DNA from 4 places in the Bradyrhizobium paxllaeri genome. Region 2 is predicted to be linked to each of the others. Evidence: riboswitches for the same ligand, from Rfam matches in the RefSeq annotation. Region 2 holds a riboswitch; each other region holds the start of a gene.
The links. A riboswitch is a leader RNA that binds a small molecule or an ion and turns the genes downstream of it on or off. The one in region 2 is predicted to bind cobalamin.
Positions count from the first base shown of each region.

Region 1 (4,234 bases), 3.4 Mb from region 2:
GCAGAGTCCGCATGAAGACCCTCGCACCAGTTTCAATGAGCTGATCGGGAAAATCATAGTTCGGCTCGTGCAGGCTAGGATGCTGCTCCCCTGCGCCAAGGAAGAACATCGCGGCCCTCGACCGCGAGTTGAATCGTCCGAAGTCCTCGGATCCCCGCATCGGAAGGCCTTGCGTGGAATGACGCACGCCTTCTGCATCGAGCGCGCTTCTGAGATGCGCAACGGCCTCCGCATTGTTCAGGCAGTGACTGAAAACGTCGCGATAGGTGATTCTGACCTGCAGCCCCTCGCGCGCCGCCACGCGCTGCACCAGATCTTCCGCCTGCTGACGTATCAGCTCCATCGTCGAATCGGTCAGCGTCCTCAGCGTCACCCAGAGTTCGGCCTGACCGGGCGAGATGCCGAATGCCGGCTCGCCCAGCCTCGCATGGGTGACCGTCACCATCGAGAACGCTTCATCCAGCGCGCCACCCCGCCCCAACGCGGTGATTTCGCTCAATAGCGTTGCGATGGCCCGTTGCGGCGAAACGCCGAACTCGGGGCTGGAGGCGTGTGCGGTTCGCCCGGTCAGAACGATCTGCATTCCGCGCGAGGCGCAATTGACCAGACCTTCGGCAATCGAAACCTGCCCAACCGGCAGACCCGGAAGATTATGCAGCGAGAAAACAAAATCGGGCCGCACTTCATCGAACTTCGCATCGGCAAGGACCGCCGCGGCGCCAGAGCCGTCCTCTTCAGCCGGCTGGAACAGCAGCATGGCCCGCCCCCGCTTCGGCCGTTGCCGGCCCAGGCACCGCGCGACCGCCGCCAGAATGGTCATGTGTCCGTCATGGCCGCAGAGATGCGCCTTGCCCGGCACCAATGACCGATACGCCAGCTCCGAGGTCTCCTGAATCGGCAATCCATCGAGCTCGGCTCGAAGCATGATGGTCGGGCCGGGCACGTCCCCTTCATAGATTCCGAGCACGCCATGGCCGCCGAGCCCTGCAACTACCTTGTCGGCGCCGGCTGCATGGAGCAGCGCTTGCACGGTCGCCGCGGTCTTTTCTTCCTGTCCCGATAATTCAGGCTTACGGTGAAGTTCCCGGCGCCATGCCATCAGTTCGGTCAGATCGTGTTCAGTCAGGAACATGGACAGCTCTTGATATTGTGTTTGGCGAAACAGACCAGACTTGCGCATCGATGATTACATGATCGGGGAGGCAACATACATTCAGATGTTTCCTTGAGCTGGCGCAGCGTCGGGGATCAAGGATCGCCTCCTGCAAGGCGGTTGAAGCCATTCGTGAAGACGGACTGCCCGTATGAAAAAGATCGGATTTCTCTCCTTTGGTCATTGGACCGGTTCTCCGCAATCGCAGACGCGCACGGCCGCGGACACGCTCCTGCAGTCGATCGACCTGGCCGTTGCGGCCGAGCAGTTGGGCGCGGACGGCGCCTATTTTCGCGTCCATCACTTTGCCCGCCAGCTCGCCTCCCCCTTCCCCCTATTGGCTGCGGTCGGCGCGAAGACCAGCCGAATCGAGATTGGCACCGCCGTGATCGACATGCGCTATGAGAACCCGCTCTACATGGCGGAAGATGCCGGCGCGGCCGATCTCATCTCGGGCCAACGTCTGCAGCTCGGCATCAGCAGAGGATCGCCCGAGCAGGTGATCGATGGCTGGCGGTATTTCGGCTTTCAGCCGACCGATGGCGAAAGCGATGCCGACATGGGGCGGCGCCACGCAGAAGTCTTCCTCGACCTCTTGCGCGGCCGGGGTTTCGCGCAACCCAATCCCCGGCCCATGTTTCCCAACCCGCCCGGGCTGCTGCGCCTCGAGCCGCATTCCGAAGGCCTTCGCGAGCGGATCTGGTGGGGCGCCGGCTCGAATGCCACGGCAATTTGGGCGGCAAAGCTCGGCATGAATTTGCAGAGTTCGACACTCAAGAGCGACGAGACCGGAGAAGCCTTCCACATCCAGCAGGCCGCTCAGATTCGGGCCTACCGTGCGGCCTGGAAAGAGGCCGGCCATGCACGGGAGCCGCGGATCTCGGTCAGCCGCAGCATCATCGCGCTCGTGAACGACCGCGATCGCGCGTATTTCGGTCGCGGCGGCGAAGGTGAAGACCAAGTCGGTTTCATCGACGAAAGGACGCGGGCCATTTTCGGGCGCAGTTACGCTGCCGAGCCGGATGCGCTGATCGAGCAACTAAAAACGGACGAGGCGATTGCCGAAGCCGATACCCTCCTCCTGACCGTTCCCAATCAACTCGGGGTCGCGTACAACGCCCATGTCATCGAGGCAATTCTCACTCACGTCGCACCCGCCTTGGGATGGCGTTGAGCCGCTCTCTTATAGAGTAAGCGCCACGCGGATTTTGCAGCCGTGGGGAGGCGCGCGATTGACAGCCCTTTCCAGATGAAATTATGGTGATTGCGACGGTTCTCCTTCGGGAGATCAAAAGGGAATACGGTGCGGGGTCTCCCCAACGCCGTGGCTGCCCCCGCAACTGTAAGCGGTGAGCCTTCGCCAAATGCCACTGGGCCTGCAGGCCTGGGAAGGCGGCGATGGGTAACGACCCGCGAGCCAGGAGACCTGCCGTTAGTCGTGGTCACACGCGAGCACATTGGGCGGGGTGTTCTGGTGGGTGTTGAGCCGTCGTCTCCTCGAGGCAGCGGCCAAACTGGTTCGCGGTGACGTGCCACGTTATCGCGAGCCATACTGATGAATTCCCATGCTATCTTCGCGCCGCGGCACCGCCGCGCGCTTCTCGGTTCGATTACATTCTCCTGCCTGCTTTTTCCCGCCGATGGCTGGGCCCAATCCGGAAGGCCGACCCAAACGCTCGACCCCGTGGTCGTGCAGCCCTCGGCAACGCCGCCGAATGCCCGCAGCGTCCGACGCGGCAATGCCAACCACGCCGCGCGTCTTCGCCAGCAACGCAGCGTGGCCGCCAACACCGGTACACCGGTCGCCACACCGACAGGTCCGGCCTTCGCCGCACCGACGCTCAACCTCACCGGCACCAGCACGGCTGGCAGCCGGCTCGGCCTGACGCGGCTGCAGACACCAGCCAGCGTGGAGGTGATCTCGTCCGAAACCATCGCCGAGCGCGGCCAGCAGAATATCCTCGACGCGGTGACGCAAAACGCCACCGGTTTCACCGCGAGCCCGGCGCCCGGCAATGGCGGCGTCTCGTTCAATACCCGCGGCTTCACCGGCCTCGGGTCTGTGATGACGCTGTATGACGGCACCCAGCTTTATATCGGCGCCGGCACGGTGACGTTTCCGTTCGACACCTGGTCGACCGAACGCATCGAGGTGCTGCGCGGCCCTGCGTCGGTGATGTATGGCGCAGGCGCGGTCGGCGGCGCCATCAATGTGGTTTCGAAACTGCCATTGTGGGTCCCTCGCAACCAGGCCGAGGTCTCGCTGGACAGCAACCTGACGCGGCGAATTGCCGTGGATAGCGGCGGTCCGGTCAGCAAGGACGTCGCCTATCGGATCACCGCCTCCGGCAACATGTCGGACGGCTGGGTCGATCGTGACAACACCTCGAATGTCGCACTTCACGCCGTGGTCCAGATCAAGCAGAACGAAGACGTCACCTGGACGCTGTCTACCGACTATGGTGATCGCAATCCGTCGCGTTACTTCAGCACGCCCCTGATCAACGGCAAGCTCGATGAGCAGCTACGTTTCAAGAATTACAACGTCAGCGACAGCCACATCCGCTACCAGGATAGCTGGAACCAGGTGAAGACCGAATGGCAGGTCGCTGATGGCATCTCGATCCAGAACACACTCTACTATCTGAACTCCAAGCGACACTGGAAGGACGTCGAAAGTTACGCCTACAATCCCGCCACCGGCCTGATCAATCGAAGCAGTTACATCGAGATTTTTCACGATCAGCAGCAGGTCGGCAATCGCATGGATGCGAAATTCCGCGGACATGTCCTTGGCATGGTCAATGAGTTCCTTGCAGGCTTTGACGTCAACAGCATCAATTTTACCCATACCAACAATTCGCCTTATGGCGGCGCGTCATCCGTCAACCCGCACAACTTCGTTCCAGGCGTATTCAACAGCCCGAACCCCACGGTTCCCGGCTTTGGCAGCGTGACCAACCAGTATGCGCTGTTTGCCGAGAACAGGCTGTCGGTCACCGAACAACTATCCCTGATTGCCGGCATCCGCCAGGATGAGCCGACAGTCACGCGCATCGACTATGTCGTACCTGCCAACAG
Region 1 covers NZ_CP042968.1:2,857,770-2,862,003, reverse strand. The annotation lists gene LMTR21_RS13415 (amidohydrolase) at 1-1,132, opposite strand, end outside; gene LMTR21_RS13410 (LLM class flavin-dependent oxidoreductase) at 1,305-2,327, shown strand; cobalamin riboswitch at 2,407-2,601, shown strand; gene LMTR21_RS13405 (TonB-dependent receptor) at 2,709-4,234, shown strand, end outside.
Region 1: it holds a riboswitch for cobalamin, as region 2 does, so the genes downstream of both, LMTR21_RS13405 (TonB-dependent receptor) here and LMTR21_RS37525 (TonB-dependent receptor) in region 2, are expected to answer to the same signal.

Region 2 (4,234 bases):
GATCGCCGCACACAGCCAGCATCGCCTGAAACGCGCGATGATGCGTGACGTCGAACGGCCGGGCCTCGCCCAGCCCATCGCGCGCCGGATGCGGAGGATAGAGATGCGCGCAGGGGACCATGCCTTCAGGCACCGGCTCGGTTGCCGGATGGGTGCGGCCGCTGTTCAACAGCTTTGGCAGCACATGCGTGTGAGGCCCCTCCGGGCTCTTGCCCGATGGCGGCGGGATCGTCTGATAGACCTCGATGCGCCCGAGCCGGCTGATGAAGACGCGATGCGGATTGGCCGCGAGTATCAGCGCCATCGCCGGATTATCGGCTGCGAACACGGCGCGGCCCGTGAGTTCGCGCAGCCGCGCGGCGAGATCGGGGTTGGCAATGCGGACGCAGAAGTCGGCCTGCAACGCGCCGAGACCGAGGTCGAACAGGATGGATCGGCGATCCTCGGCGCGCAGCGCCTCGCGATCGGTGCCGATCTCCGTCAGCACGGTGCGCCGGCTCATTGCGCAATGGTCCGCGGGCAGCACCAGCGCGACCCGCTGATTCCAGCCGGTCTTGGTGATGCCCTCCGAGGGAAAGGCGCGGGTACCGGCAACGGGTTTCAGCGCGATACCACCGCGCGGGGTCACCGCGGAAACAGCTTCGTCCGACTGGACGAGGCGCACTGGTTCGCCCTGATCGCGCGAAAACTCGGCGATGGCGCCGAAAGTGCCGAGGCTCCATTGCGTATCGGGATTGGCTATTTCCCGCCGCAGAAGATCGATGGCGGCGGCACTCATCGCCGGAACGGACGCGGTTCAGGCATGAAAGATATTCTCCCCGGCAATAAGCGAAAGGAGAATACCTTCTCGTCAGGTCAGGACAAGCCGGCCCGGCTTGTCGCCGAACCGGCGGCTCGGGTCAGAACGTCGCGCCGGCCTTCACCATGAAGGTGCGGCCGGCGAGCGGGTAGGCCGAGAAGCGGCCGGGCGTGAACGAACTGGCGATCGCGTAGTCATAGTAGAGTGCGTTGAACAGATTGTTCACGCCCACCGACCAGAAGAAGCGATCGTAGGCGCCGCTCAGTTTCAGATCGACGGTGGCGTCCGCCGGAATACGCCGCTGGGTGTTGGCCTGGTCATTGTCCATGAAGCGTTCGCTCCAGGCGCGCACCGTGGCATCGAACACCAGGTAATTCTGCCAGATGTTCCAGGTCACGCCGCCGCTCGCGGTGTAGCGGGACACCAGCGGCACGTCGTTGCCGGCGAACTCCCCTTCGCGAAACACCGCGCGGGTATAGGCCACGCCGCCGCGGAGCGTCACCGTGTCGCTGACGCGCAGCGAAGCGCTGGTCTCGGAGCCGTAGCGGCGGGTCGGATCGAGGTTGACGTTGAAAAACAGCGCCGGGATGAAATGGATCTCGTTCTCGAGATCCATGTTGTAGATGCTCGATTGCATCTGGAAGCCACCGCTCTTGATGCGGAATCCGCCCTCGATGTCGTACGAGGTCTGGGTCTTCAACTGGAAAGTCCCTGGAACGAAGAAGGGACCGTTGGAGACGCGCTCGTCGACGGTCGGGGTTCGGAATGCGCGCGCGGCGCGGCCGAATACCGAGAACACGCTATTGAAGCGATGCTCGAGGCCAACATGCAGCGCATATTGCGTTTCGTTGCTGTCCAACGGAGAGGCCGCGGGGCTGCAATTGAAGAACATGGCGCAACCGGGCGCATTGGGATCGAACCGATCCCGGGCACTCAGGCTGGTGTTTTGAATCCTGGCGCCATAGGAGAAATCGGTCGTCGGCAACAGGCCAAGAGTGTGCTGCCAGTAGCCGGCCAGCGTCTGTTGCGACAGGTCGTAGATATGGGTCGGCGCAAGGCCTTTGAACGCTCCGCGATCCTGATTGAATGTCGCGTCGTAATAATCGATGCCGGTCAGGATCTGCGAGGGAACTCCGAAGATCGAGTGCTTGACGCTCAATCGCGGCGTGATCGACCAGGTCAGCAATGATGCGTCGTTATAAGTGGAGGAGAAACTCGGAAGCGGCGAGGCAAACGGCACAGCGCCGAAGAAACCGCTTTGCGTGTCCTTCTTCCGAACGCCGCCGTCGACGATCAGGTCGATGCCGTTCATGATTGTCTTGGTAAAGCCGGTGGTGGCGCTGGCGCCCTGCTGGTTGCCGTAATCGAACGGCGTGGCGGCGCCCCGGCGGTTTGTCACCAGCTCATTGACGCCGATCGAGGGATCTACGATGCGACCGCCGGGGAATCCGAGCTTCTGGTCGTCGCCGGTCACCGTCAGGAAGGCCTTGAGGTCGGGCGTGGTGTAATTGAGATTGCCGACCCCGTTCTTCTGGTCGAGCGCGTTGTTTTCGCGATAGCCGTCGGACTTGATGGCGTTGCCATAAAATGACGTCGACCACGGCCCCGTATTCGTCGCCACGGAGAGATTGGCCAGACGCTGGTTGAAGGAACCGACGCCGGCCTCCGCGCGCATGGCAACTGGCGGGCCGCCAACGCCGTTCTTCAGGACGATATTGATGACGCCGCCGACTGCATTGTCTCCGTAAAGCACCGCGCCGCTGTTGCCGCGCGTGATTTCAATACGCTCGATCGAATCGCGCGGAATGGTCGAAAAATCGACGCCGGCCATGTCGATGTCGTTGAGCCTTCGGCCGTTGATGAGCACCAGGGTATTTGACGTTGCGAACGCGCCGAATCCGCGGAGGTCGACGCTGGTCTTGGCGCCGTTGACGCCGCCAAACAGGCTGGTCAGCTGCACACCGGGCGTTTGCGCGATGATTTCCTGCAACGTTTGTGCGGGCGAATGAGCGATCTCATCGGCGGTAATTACGGTCGACGCAGTACCGACGATGCCGGAGAACTGCCGGCCGCCGCTGCCATCAGCGCCTTGCGAAGCGCTTTGCGATGAGGCGTCCGAGCCCGTCCCGGCTGCTGGCCGCCTACCGGTCGAGGGCGCTGCCGCCGGGACGACGCGGCGCGAGGTCGATCCTTCATCGGTGGTCGGTTTGGCGCGGGTCCGGTTCGGGTCGGTGGGCGAGGTGACCTCGATTGGCGGCAATTGCTCAGGCGGCGTCTGCGCCTCTGCTCCGGAAATGCCGAGCGATACGATCGGTAGGAGAAAACTGGAGGTAAGCCAGACGCGGCGGCGCTTGGCGGCTCTGCTGATGGAAGACATGGTTCAGACCCCGGTATGACGTCAGTGGCACGTCACAGCGAACCAAGTCTCACCGTATGCTAACCGAGCTTAGGTGAAGCTAATGCCTGTACTCCCCGACCGACATCTTCGCGTGTGACCACGGCTGACGGCAGGTCTCCTGGCTCGCGGGTCGTTACCCCATCGTCGCCTTCCCAGGACCGAGATGCCCAGTGGCGTGTGACGAAGGATTCGCCGCTTACAGTTGCGGGGGCAGCCGCGGAATTGGGGGATCTCCCCGCACCGCATTCCCTTTTGATCCCCAAACGGGAACCGTCGGGAACTATGGTAGAAGTTCGTCAAAGTTCGAGTCAATCCGCTCCGGCGCGCCCAGCAATCCCTACTGGACGAGTGCGCTATTTTTGCCGCATGAGCACGCGTGCCCGTCTCTGTACCAGAGCGCGCAAACCTGCTTTAGGACCATCGATGAGTGTTGAGGCCGTAACCCTGACCAACGAGATTGCCGCGCGCCGGCGGATCGGCGCGGTGGCCGCGCTTTCCGTCCTCGTTGTGTTCCTGATGCTGATTTCGCTCGGCATCGGGCCGGTGCGGCTGTCGCCGCTTTCAGTGGCGCAGGCGCTGTTGGGCGCCGGCAGCGACGTGTCGCAGGTGATCGTGCGGGAGATCCGCCTGCCGCGCACGCTGCTGGCGCTCGCGATCGGCGCCATTCTCGGCCTGTCGGGCGCATCGTTGCAGGGCTTGCTCCGCAATCCGCTGGCCTCGCCCTCGCTGTTCGGCGCGCCGCAATCGGCCGCCTTCGGCGCCGTGCTGGTGATTGCGCTGGGGCTCGCCGATGTGCGCTCCTACGCGCTGCCGGTCGCAGCAATTGTCGCGGCGTTCTCGTCTGTCTTCGTGCTGCTGTCGATCGCCGGCCGCAATGCCGGGCTGCTGATCCTCATTCTCTCCGGCCTGGCGATTTCAAGTTTTGCGGGCGCTGCCACCGCACTGGTGATGAACCTCTCCAGCAATCCCTTCGTGGTGCTGGAGATCGCGTTCTGGCTCTTGGGTTCGCTGGAAGACCGCAGCTTTCAGCATGTGGT
Region 2 covers NZ_CP042968.1:7,833,619-7,837,852, reverse strand. The annotation lists gene LMTR21_RS37530 (DUF6925 family protein) at 1-778, opposite strand, end outside; gene LMTR21_RS37525 (TonB-dependent receptor) at 900-3,176, opposite strand; cobalamin riboswitch at 3,289-3,487, opposite strand; gene LMTR21_RS37520 (FecCD family ABC transporter permease) at 3,621-4,234, shown strand, end outside.

Region 3 (4,234 bases), 3.4 Mb from region 2:
GCCCCAAAATCCCGCTGGAGGCATCGGCCGCGCCTGCGGCGGCGCCTCACCTCTGCCGATCAGGTGCGCCGCGAAGCGAAGCGCGAGTTGGGCATTTTCGACGCCGCCTTCAGTGCAATAACGCCATAACGCGTAGGTGCTATCGCGATCCAGCGTCCCGCGCGCGGCCAGCGACGCATTCCAATCCAGCTCGCCGGGAATACAGGCGAACAGCGAACCTCGACGCAAGGCGTCGCTCCGCAGGCTTTCGACGCCGTGCGGCCAGTAGCTTTCGCCCCCCAGCATGCGCAGCACGACGATTTTTGCCTCGCTCAGCGTACGCTCGACAAAGGCATCCACAGACGCGGGATGACCCAGCGCCAACAGGTTGGTCAGCCGCACCGTCGGAAAGCCGTCCGGCATCGCTGCATGGGCGATGCCAAATGCGGCGAGATCGCTGTCCGCCGCAGACAGCACGACGATGTCGGCGGTAGCTTGTCCGAGATCGCGCGCGACATCGCCATCGTCGATGCCGCCTGAGGTGTCGAGCTTGAGGTGCATCTGGCTCTCGCGAACTACTCCACCAACGCCCGCCGTACGGCGGTCCCGTCAAATCCCTTGAGCCCGATCACGACGAGCCGCTCGGCTTGCTTCGCGTCCGGCCGGCCGAACACCAGATCGACGCGGCTCCCGACCGCCTGCACCACCACGGGCGCGACCTTGTCCGAGACCCGCGCATGGCCCTTGACGCGCAACACACCCTCGAGACCGAGCGCGTCGCTGATCCGAGCCCGCATCTCGTCGACGCTGAGCGCGATCGACGGCTTGACGACGATGCTGTCGAAATCGTCGTGATCGTGTTCTTCTTCCTCGCCGTGATGACCGGCGCGGGCCGCCATGTCTTCCTCGGCGCCGGCGTTCATTCCGATCAACACCGCGGGCGCCAATGTGCCCGTCGAACGCACGATATTGACTCCCGGGCGGAGCGCAGCCTTCAACCGTGTTTCAATATCGGCAAGCGCCACGGATGACACCAGGTCGCTCTTCGAGAGCACGACAAGGTCGGCACAGGCCAGTTGATCTTCAAACACCTCCTCGATCGGGTCGTCATGATCGATCGAGTCGTCCGCGGCACGCTGGTCTGCGACCGCGTCCTCATCGAGCGTAACCCAACCTTCCGAAAGCGCCAGCGCATCGACGACGGTAACGACACCGTCAACCGTGGCGCGCGTTTTCACCGCCGGCCATGCGAATGCCTTCAGCAGGGGTTGCGGCAACGCCAGGCCTGAAGTCTCGATGACAATGGCATCGAGCGGCTTGTCGCGCCCCAACAGCAGTTCCATTGTCGGAATGAAGTCATCCGCCACCGTGCAGCAGATGCAGCCATTGGTAAGTTCGATGACGTCACCCGGCGCGCAGGCGTTCGCTGCGCATTCTTCCACGAGGCCGCCGTCGAAACCAGCGTCACCGAATTCATTGACGACGACGGCGATGCGGCGTCCATCCGCCTGGGTCAGCAGCGAGCGCAGCAAGGTGGTCTTACCAGCGCCAAGAAACCCAGTCAGCACGGTAACCGGAACACGCAACATATTTTCACTCTCCTTGAGATTAGCGCTTGAGCCAGAGCGGAAGTCCGGCTGCCATGAACACAACTTGCGGAACGGCTGCGGCGACGGCCTGGTTCAGTCGCCCCTGCGCATCGCGAAACGCCCGGCCGAGCGGCGTTTCCGGCACCAGCCCAAGACCGACTTCGTTCGAGACAAAAATGACGGGATGCTTTGCGACGTCGAGAAATTGCGTCAAACGGCGGGCTTCGACCTCTAGATCGCGCCCGGCGAACATCAGGTTTGACAGCCACAGAGTGAGACAGTCTACCAGCACGACGCGATTGCGCGTCGCCTCGCGCATCAACGCGTCGACCAGCGCCAGCGGCTCTTCAATGGTGATCCAGCCCTCGCCGCGGCGGGCGCGATGCAACGCAATCCGGCTCTTCATCTCCTCGTCGCCGGCGGTAGCCGTCGCGACATAGACCTTCGCCAGCGTGCTGGCGCTTACGAGCGATTCGGCAAACGCGGATTTGCCGGAGCGGGCGCCACCCAGCACCAAGGTAGTAGCCAGACCCGTCATTTCGGTGCGCGTCCGTCGTCCGGTGACCAACGGATGGGAGGCACCCGTGCCACCATGCCCTTTCGCAGCACCTCGGCGCGTTCCCGCCAGGGGACCAGACCGAAATCGGCTTTTTGGTAGGATTGCACGAAAGATACCAGCGCCGCCGTGCCGCTTTCGGTCTGCAGATCGCCAAACAGGAATGTGTATCCGTCGGGACTCGTGACCGCTACCGTCGCCGGGCGCTTGCAAACGCTGAGGCATTGCACCGCGCGGACGGCAACGTTGGCGTCGTCCTTCCCGATCGCGGCTTGCACCGCGGCGTACATCTCCGGGCCGACCACAGCACCGCCATCCGCAGTCTTGCAGGTGATGCAAACACTCACGACGACGGGCCCGTCAGGCAGGTTGGCCTGCGGCTGTTCGATCAAGGCTTGACCAGCGGGTTGAGTAGCGCTGTCGCGATCCATCATCTGCTCGTATCATGGCCTTGCGGCCGCGAGCTTTGTTGGGTCGCGCGCGACGGCAAACGGCGCCATCGGGCTCGCTCCCGTCCGGTGCACCCCGCCCAGACGCCTCCAAAGCACAGTTCGTGATGGCAGGTCTCCTGGCTCGCGAGTCACTGCCCGTAGCCGCCTTCCCGGGATTTCCCAGTGGCACCGGCGCGGGCTCGTCGCTTACAGTTGCGGGGGCAGCGCCGGCGTTGAGGTTTCTCGCACCGGCTTCCCTTTTCACCTTCCTGGCGGAAGGACCATCGCCGATGACGCTAACCGCCGAAGATGCTCCGGTCAACGGCGGTTGACCCGTCCGCAGAGTTGCGTCAGGTACCGCATTGACAAGAAAGAACCTGATGTCCAACGCCGCCGCCGAAACTTTCCAAAGTATAATCAAATACTTGCGGATGTGCCTTGCGCACGGATCGACCGCAGGGCGAAGCCGCCGCGATCGCAGGCATATTCGTCCGTCGCAAGCGGCGCTCGGTGATCGGCGCGTAGAATGATAGCTGCCCCTCCTCCGCGCGGTCTCATGATAGCTGCTCCTCGATCCGGCAGCGGCAAGACTACTTTGACGATCGGACTTCTCCGGGCTTTCCGAAGACGTGGAGTTCGCGTGGCCGGCGCAAAATGCGGACCGGACTATATCGACGCGGCCTTTCATGGTGCAGCTTGCGGCCAGCCTGGCGTCAGTCTCGATAGCTGGGCGATGAAACCTGGCCTTATCGCACAGCTTGCAACCGAAGCTGCGAAGGACAGCGATCTGCTGATCTGTGAAGCGTCCATGGGCTTGTTCGATGGCGTTCCCGTTCAACCCGGTCGAAGCGGCTCATCCGCGGATGTGGCTGCTGCGCTCGACCTTCCCGTGGTGCTCGTGCTCGATGTCAGCGCGCAATCGCAATCTGCGGGCGCAATCGCAAAGGGGTTTATGACCTTTGATGAACGGGTGAAGATCGCGGGCATCGTTCTGAACCGCGTTGCCAGTGAAAGGCATCTTCGCCTGGTAAGTGATGGAATTTCCAGACTTGCGATTCCCATCCTGGGCAGCCTGCCAAAATCCGACGGCATGGCGTTGCCGGAGCGCCATTTGGGATTGGTACAGGCCGGCGAAACTCCGGAGCTGGAAAGCAAACTGGACGCGATGGCGGAGTTCGTGGCCCAACACGTGCAGATGGACGAGCTCTTCGGATGCGCGGAAGAATTTCTTCCCTCGCAGACCGGCACATACGCGGCAGCGCTGCAGCCGCCGGGACAGCGCATCGCGATCGCTCACGACGAGGCGTTTTCTTTTACATATCGTCACATCCTGGATGGATGGCGTAACAGCGGCGCGGAAATACAAACATTCTCGCCGCTCGCTGATGAGCTTCCGCCAGCTGACTGCGATATTTGCTGGCTGCCGGGGGGATATCCGGAGCTTCACGCCGCGCAAATTGCATCGGCGAGCCGTTTTCTTGAGGGGCTGCGACACTTCGCGGCCACCAAGCCCGTTCACGGCGAATGCGGCGGCTACATGATCCTGGGCGAAACCCTGACCGACGCGGCGGGAACAACCTATCCAATGGCGGGACTTCTCGGCGTTCAAACGAGCTTGTCCAAACCGAAAATGCATCTCGGCTACAGGGAAGCGCGCCTTGCAGCCTCCGGGTGTCTCG
Region 3 covers NZ_CP042968.1:2,837,781-2,842,014, reverse strand. The annotation lists gene cobN (cobaltochelatase subunit CobN) at 1-540, opposite strand, end outside; gene cobW (cobalamin biosynthesis protein CobW) at 555-1,568, opposite strand; gene cobU (bifunctional adenosylcobinamide kinase/adenosylcobinamide-phosphate guanylyltransferase) at 1,588-2,106, opposite strand; gene LMTR21_RS13325 (DUF1636 domain-containing protein) at 2,103-2,555, opposite strand; cobalamin riboswitch at 2,666-2,856, opposite strand; gene LMTR21_RS13320 (cobyrinic acid a,c-diamide synthase CobB) at 3,082-4,234, shown strand, end outside.
Region 3: it holds a riboswitch for cobalamin, as region 2 does, so the genes downstream of both, LMTR21_RS13325 (DUF1636 domain-containing protein) here and LMTR21_RS37525 (TonB-dependent receptor) in region 2, are expected to answer to the same signal.

Region 4 (4,234 bases), 2.3 Mb from region 2:
AGAAGATCTGGCTCCGCTGAGGCCGCGCGCGACCGCGCGCTTGCCGCCGTCGAAGGCGAAGGCGACCTCCCCAACTTGAGCGCCGCTTCCTTGCTGAAATTCCGGCTGCCGCGGCGCGGCTTGTCTGTCGCGACTCCCGGGATGGGCTGTTCGGCGAGCGTTCCGGCATCGACGATCTCCAGACTTAAGCCCAGTTCGCGCGCGAGAACCGAAATTGCTGCACCGCCTGACGCGAAATTCTACATCATCGCCATCGTAACTTCCTGAGGATAGGCCGATACGCCCTGCGCGACGATCCCGTGATCCCCTGCAAAGACGATGATCGGCACGCGCTCGGCTCGAGGCCGTTCGGTTTGTTGCGGACCGGCCAGGTCGATCGCGAGGTGCTCGAGGCGACCCAGCGCACCGGTCGGCTTGGTGAGCTCGGCCTGACGGGCAAGGGCGCCATCACGATGGGCAGTCGAAACGCCCGGGCACTCGTGATAGACGCACTCGGGTAGCATGTCGTCCTGCCCTTGGTGATTGTTCAAAATGCCAGCAGCCTTCGCACGAGTGCTACGACACGCGCTTGAGGATGTAGCTATCCATGATCCAGCCATGCTTGGCGCGTGCTTCCTGTCGGGCGGCGACGATGATTGGCCCCACTTCTGCGAGCGCACCTGACATGGTGATTTGCCGGGGCATCCCGAGATAGGCGCCCCACCAGATATGTAGTCCGTTCGGATCGAGCCACTGGAACGCGGCGCCGCCATCGAGCATGACGACCACCGTGTCGGCGCCGGATGGCCAACCGCATTCGCGCAGCCGCCGTCCGGTGGTGACGAGAAAAGGCTCCCCAATGTCGTTCAGCGGCAGTGAATGTGCGGCGCAAAGCGCCTGGATCGACGTGATGCCCGGGACGACCTCGATTATCGGCAACGGATCAAGCCTTTGTGCGATCCGCAGGCTCGAGTCGTATAGCGAAGGATCGCCCCAGATCAGCAGGGCAACGCGCCCGTCATCACCGAGATGCGCCGCAATTGCGCGGGACCAGGTCACGGCGACGGCGTCGTGCCATTCCTCCACTCCCTTGCGGTAGCTCTCCTGCGCAGTGTCGCGAACGGGCACGTCGAACTCAGCAACGCGCGTGCGGCTGTTCGTCAGGGCTTGCGCGCAAATCAGCCGGCGCAGGTCGGCGAGATCGGACTTCACCGGGCCCTTGCGCGGAATCAGCACCAAGTCAGCCGCATTGATCGCGCGGATCGCCCCAAGCGTGAGCTGCTCGGGATCGCCGCAGCCAATGCCTATCAGGGAGAGTGTCAGCATCACGTTATGAAACGGGGGCGGCCGCGGCTTGCGACCGCCCGTACGTCATCTTCAGGCGCCGTTGTGAAGCCGATAGGTAACAAGACCATCGGCAGTCACACCTCGCAGCGATTTCGCCAGTGCCAACACGGTCAGATCGGCCAGCGGTTCAATGACCACGACGAGCGCGTAAGAAGCGGCGAAAGACGCGATGGAGGCGAGGTTGTCGGCCGCAAAGCCCGCACCATACAGCGCCCAGAAGGCGACCCACCCCACGATGCCGGATTGATAGGCGGTCGAAAGCGCAAGTGCCTGCCGATACTGCAGGTCAACATAGGCGGTGTTGCGAGGAATGATCCGCCCAGCCAGCGCCTGGATCGCAAACAAGGGCACCAGCAGCGTCGTCACGTTCATACCATACTGCGGCAGGTCGGTCGGCACGAAGAACAGCCCCTGCAGCAGAAGACCAAGCGCCAACCCGAACGCGGCTGGCGCTGCGCCGAACAGGAGAAACAGCGTCGAGCCGAGAATGAAATGCACCTCCGAGACCCCGACCCGGAAATGCGGCAGGAGTTCGAAGAACGAGAAGACCAGGACCGTTGTTGCGACGGTGCGCACCGCCAGCGAAACAATCCCCTGCGCGCGCACGGTTTCGACCACGAGCTTGAAGGCGCAGCCGGCGGCAACGGCACCGGTCGCATAACTCAGCACGAGCTTGGCGCCCGTAACGATACCTGGTTCGATATGCATGACTTAAGTCCCTTCTGCCGTCACACCCGACGGCGTTAGCGTTAAAAACTGCAGGGCCGGTCTCCTGGCTCGCGGTTCGAAACGGGTCCCCGGCCTTCCCAGGCCTGATGGCCCAGTGGCGGATCGGAGCCCCTCACCGCTTACAGTCGCGGGGGCGGCCGGGCTTTGGGCGCCGCATTCAGGTCCGCCCTTCCCCGTTCCGAATTATGCTCTGGCGCTTTGCGCCGCTTCGAGCACCATGCCTGCTCTGTGTGCTCCTTCCGACGAGGAGACGTCAAGGGGCTCGCGAGATCGGGCGACAGCGTCATCATCGAGTCTCTCCCGCCAGCGTGCCGAAAAGAATGATCGGCGCCGTCGTTGCGGCGCCGGTTTGCGTTAGCTGCTCTACGAGCTTCGCAATCGTGGTGCGGACAATCCGCTCCTCCGCGTGGCCAAGAGACTTGCAAATAGCGCCGGCGTGTCGGCAGCCATACCGTGCTCGATCAGTTTTGCCGCGAGCGCCGGGAATGTGTCGCTTCCTCATATAAAACCCGGTCGTTGATTCCGGATCGGCAAGTGCCGCGCATCGATATAATCGGGCCCGCTCTTGAAGCACTGGACCTTCAGCCCGCGATCGCGATAGGCGCCCGCCAACGCCAGCATCAGCATCGTCTTGCCGACCCCGGATGCAGGCGCGGAGATGACAAGGCTCGCCGTCATCACGAGCCTTCCGGAAAGCGCGGCGTCGGCCCGATCGGCCGATATCGGCGGTCATAGTCGACGGCATACAGTCGGCTCTCTCCGAAATCTTCCGAACCCAGTGTGCGGCCAACCAGAATAACGGCTGTGCGCTCGAGCTCGGTGCTTACAGCAGAGTCCAAGGTACCGAGCGTGGCGCGGACGATGCGCTGATCCGGCCAGCTTGCGCGCCAGACTATTGCAACCGGGCAGTCTCCTCCGTAGTGCGGCGTCAGCTCATCAATCACCGTGGAAAGCAGATGGATCGAGAGATGGATGGCGAGCACCGCACCGGTCGCGGCGAAGGTGGTGAGCTTCTCGCCTTGCGACATCGCGCTCGCCCGGCCCGGCATCCGTGTCAGCACGACCGATTGCACAAGATCCGGTAGCGTGAGCTCGGCCTCGATCGCGGCCGCGGCGGCGGAAAAGGCCGGCACGCCCGGCGTGATTGAATAGGAGATTTGAAGCGCGCGCAGGCGGCGCAATTGCTCGCCCATCGCCGACCAGATCGAGAGATCCCCGGAATGTAGCCGTGCGACGTCCTTGCCCTCATGATGTGCGGTGACGATCTCCGACATGATGTCGTCGAGCGACAGCGGCGCGGTGTTCACGATCCGTGCATCCTTTGGGCAATGGGCAAGAACGCCCTCGGGTACGAGAGAGCCGGCATAGAGGCAGACCGCACAGGCGGCGATCAGATCGCGACCGCGCAAGGTGAGCAGATCAGCTGCTCCCGGTCCGGCGCCGATGAAGTGCACCGTCATTCGGCGTCTCCTTCCGCGATCGCTGCGGTCGCCGTCCGATCCTGCGAGACGGCCCGCGTCGAAACGAGGCGCGCACCACGGCCGGCGACCGCAAGCGCTGCGGCTTCGGCGACGGAGCCCGTACCGAACTTCGCCTTGATGGATTCTGACTGTGTGGGCGTGGCAATGCCGGCCAGGACATCGGCCGAAACAGGCCGGATCGGCACGGTGAGTTCGCGCGCCAGCAATTTGAGCGCGGCGGTTTCGGCCTTGTCGCTGACGGTTGCAACCGCCGCGAGATCTTCAGGACCGCCCGCTGCGGCGAGAGCTTCGCGCAGCGCAGCCAGTGTGACCTCCCGCTTGAACCCCAGACCTGCGACCTTCACTTGACTGCACTCCATTGCACGACCGGCCGCACCGCTTCCCAGGAGCGGTAGCGGCCGAGGTGACCCGCATGCGCAATCTCGATTCGCATCAACTCGCCACCGTGGCGTTGATGAAGGTCCGAGAGTAGCGCCTCGGTCTCCAGCGTGACGGCATGCGCAACCAACCTTGCTCTCGGCTCAATGCGCGACCACACCGAATCGAACATCCTAGCGTCGAGCCCTCCGCCGATGAAGACGGCTTGCGGTGTCTCAAGGCGTGAGAGGATATCAGGCGCTATTCCCTCAACGATGGCGATCCGATGCGTCAGACCGAAGGTTGCCGCGTTGCTGCGGATATTCGCTACGCGATTAGAC
Region 4 covers NZ_CP042968.1:5,522,302-5,526,535, forward strand. The annotation lists partial or broken gene cobT (nicotinate-nucleotide--dimethylbenzimidazole phosphoribosyltransferase) at 1-599, opposite strand, end outside; gene cobF (precorrin-6A synthase (deacetylating)) at 556-1,305, opposite strand; gene LMTR21_RS26325 (energy-coupling factor ABC transporter permease) at 1,357-2,034, opposite strand; cobalamin riboswitch at 2,072-2,290, opposite strand; partial or broken gene LMTR21_RS26335 (nucleotide-binding protein) at 2,599-2,733, opposite strand; gene cobM (precorrin-4 C(11)-methyltransferase) at 2,733-3,515, opposite strand; gene LMTR21_RS26345 (cobalamin biosynthesis protein) at 3,512-3,880, opposite strand; gene LMTR21_RS26350 (bifunctional cobalt-precorrin-7 (C(5))-methyltransferase/cobalt-precorrin-6B (C(15))-methyltransferase) at 3,877-4,234, opposite strand, start outside.
Region 4: it holds a riboswitch for cobalamin, as region 2 does, so the genes downstream of both, LMTR21_RS26325 (energy-coupling factor ABC transporter permease) here and LMTR21_RS37525 (TonB-dependent receptor) in region 2, are expected to answer to the same signal.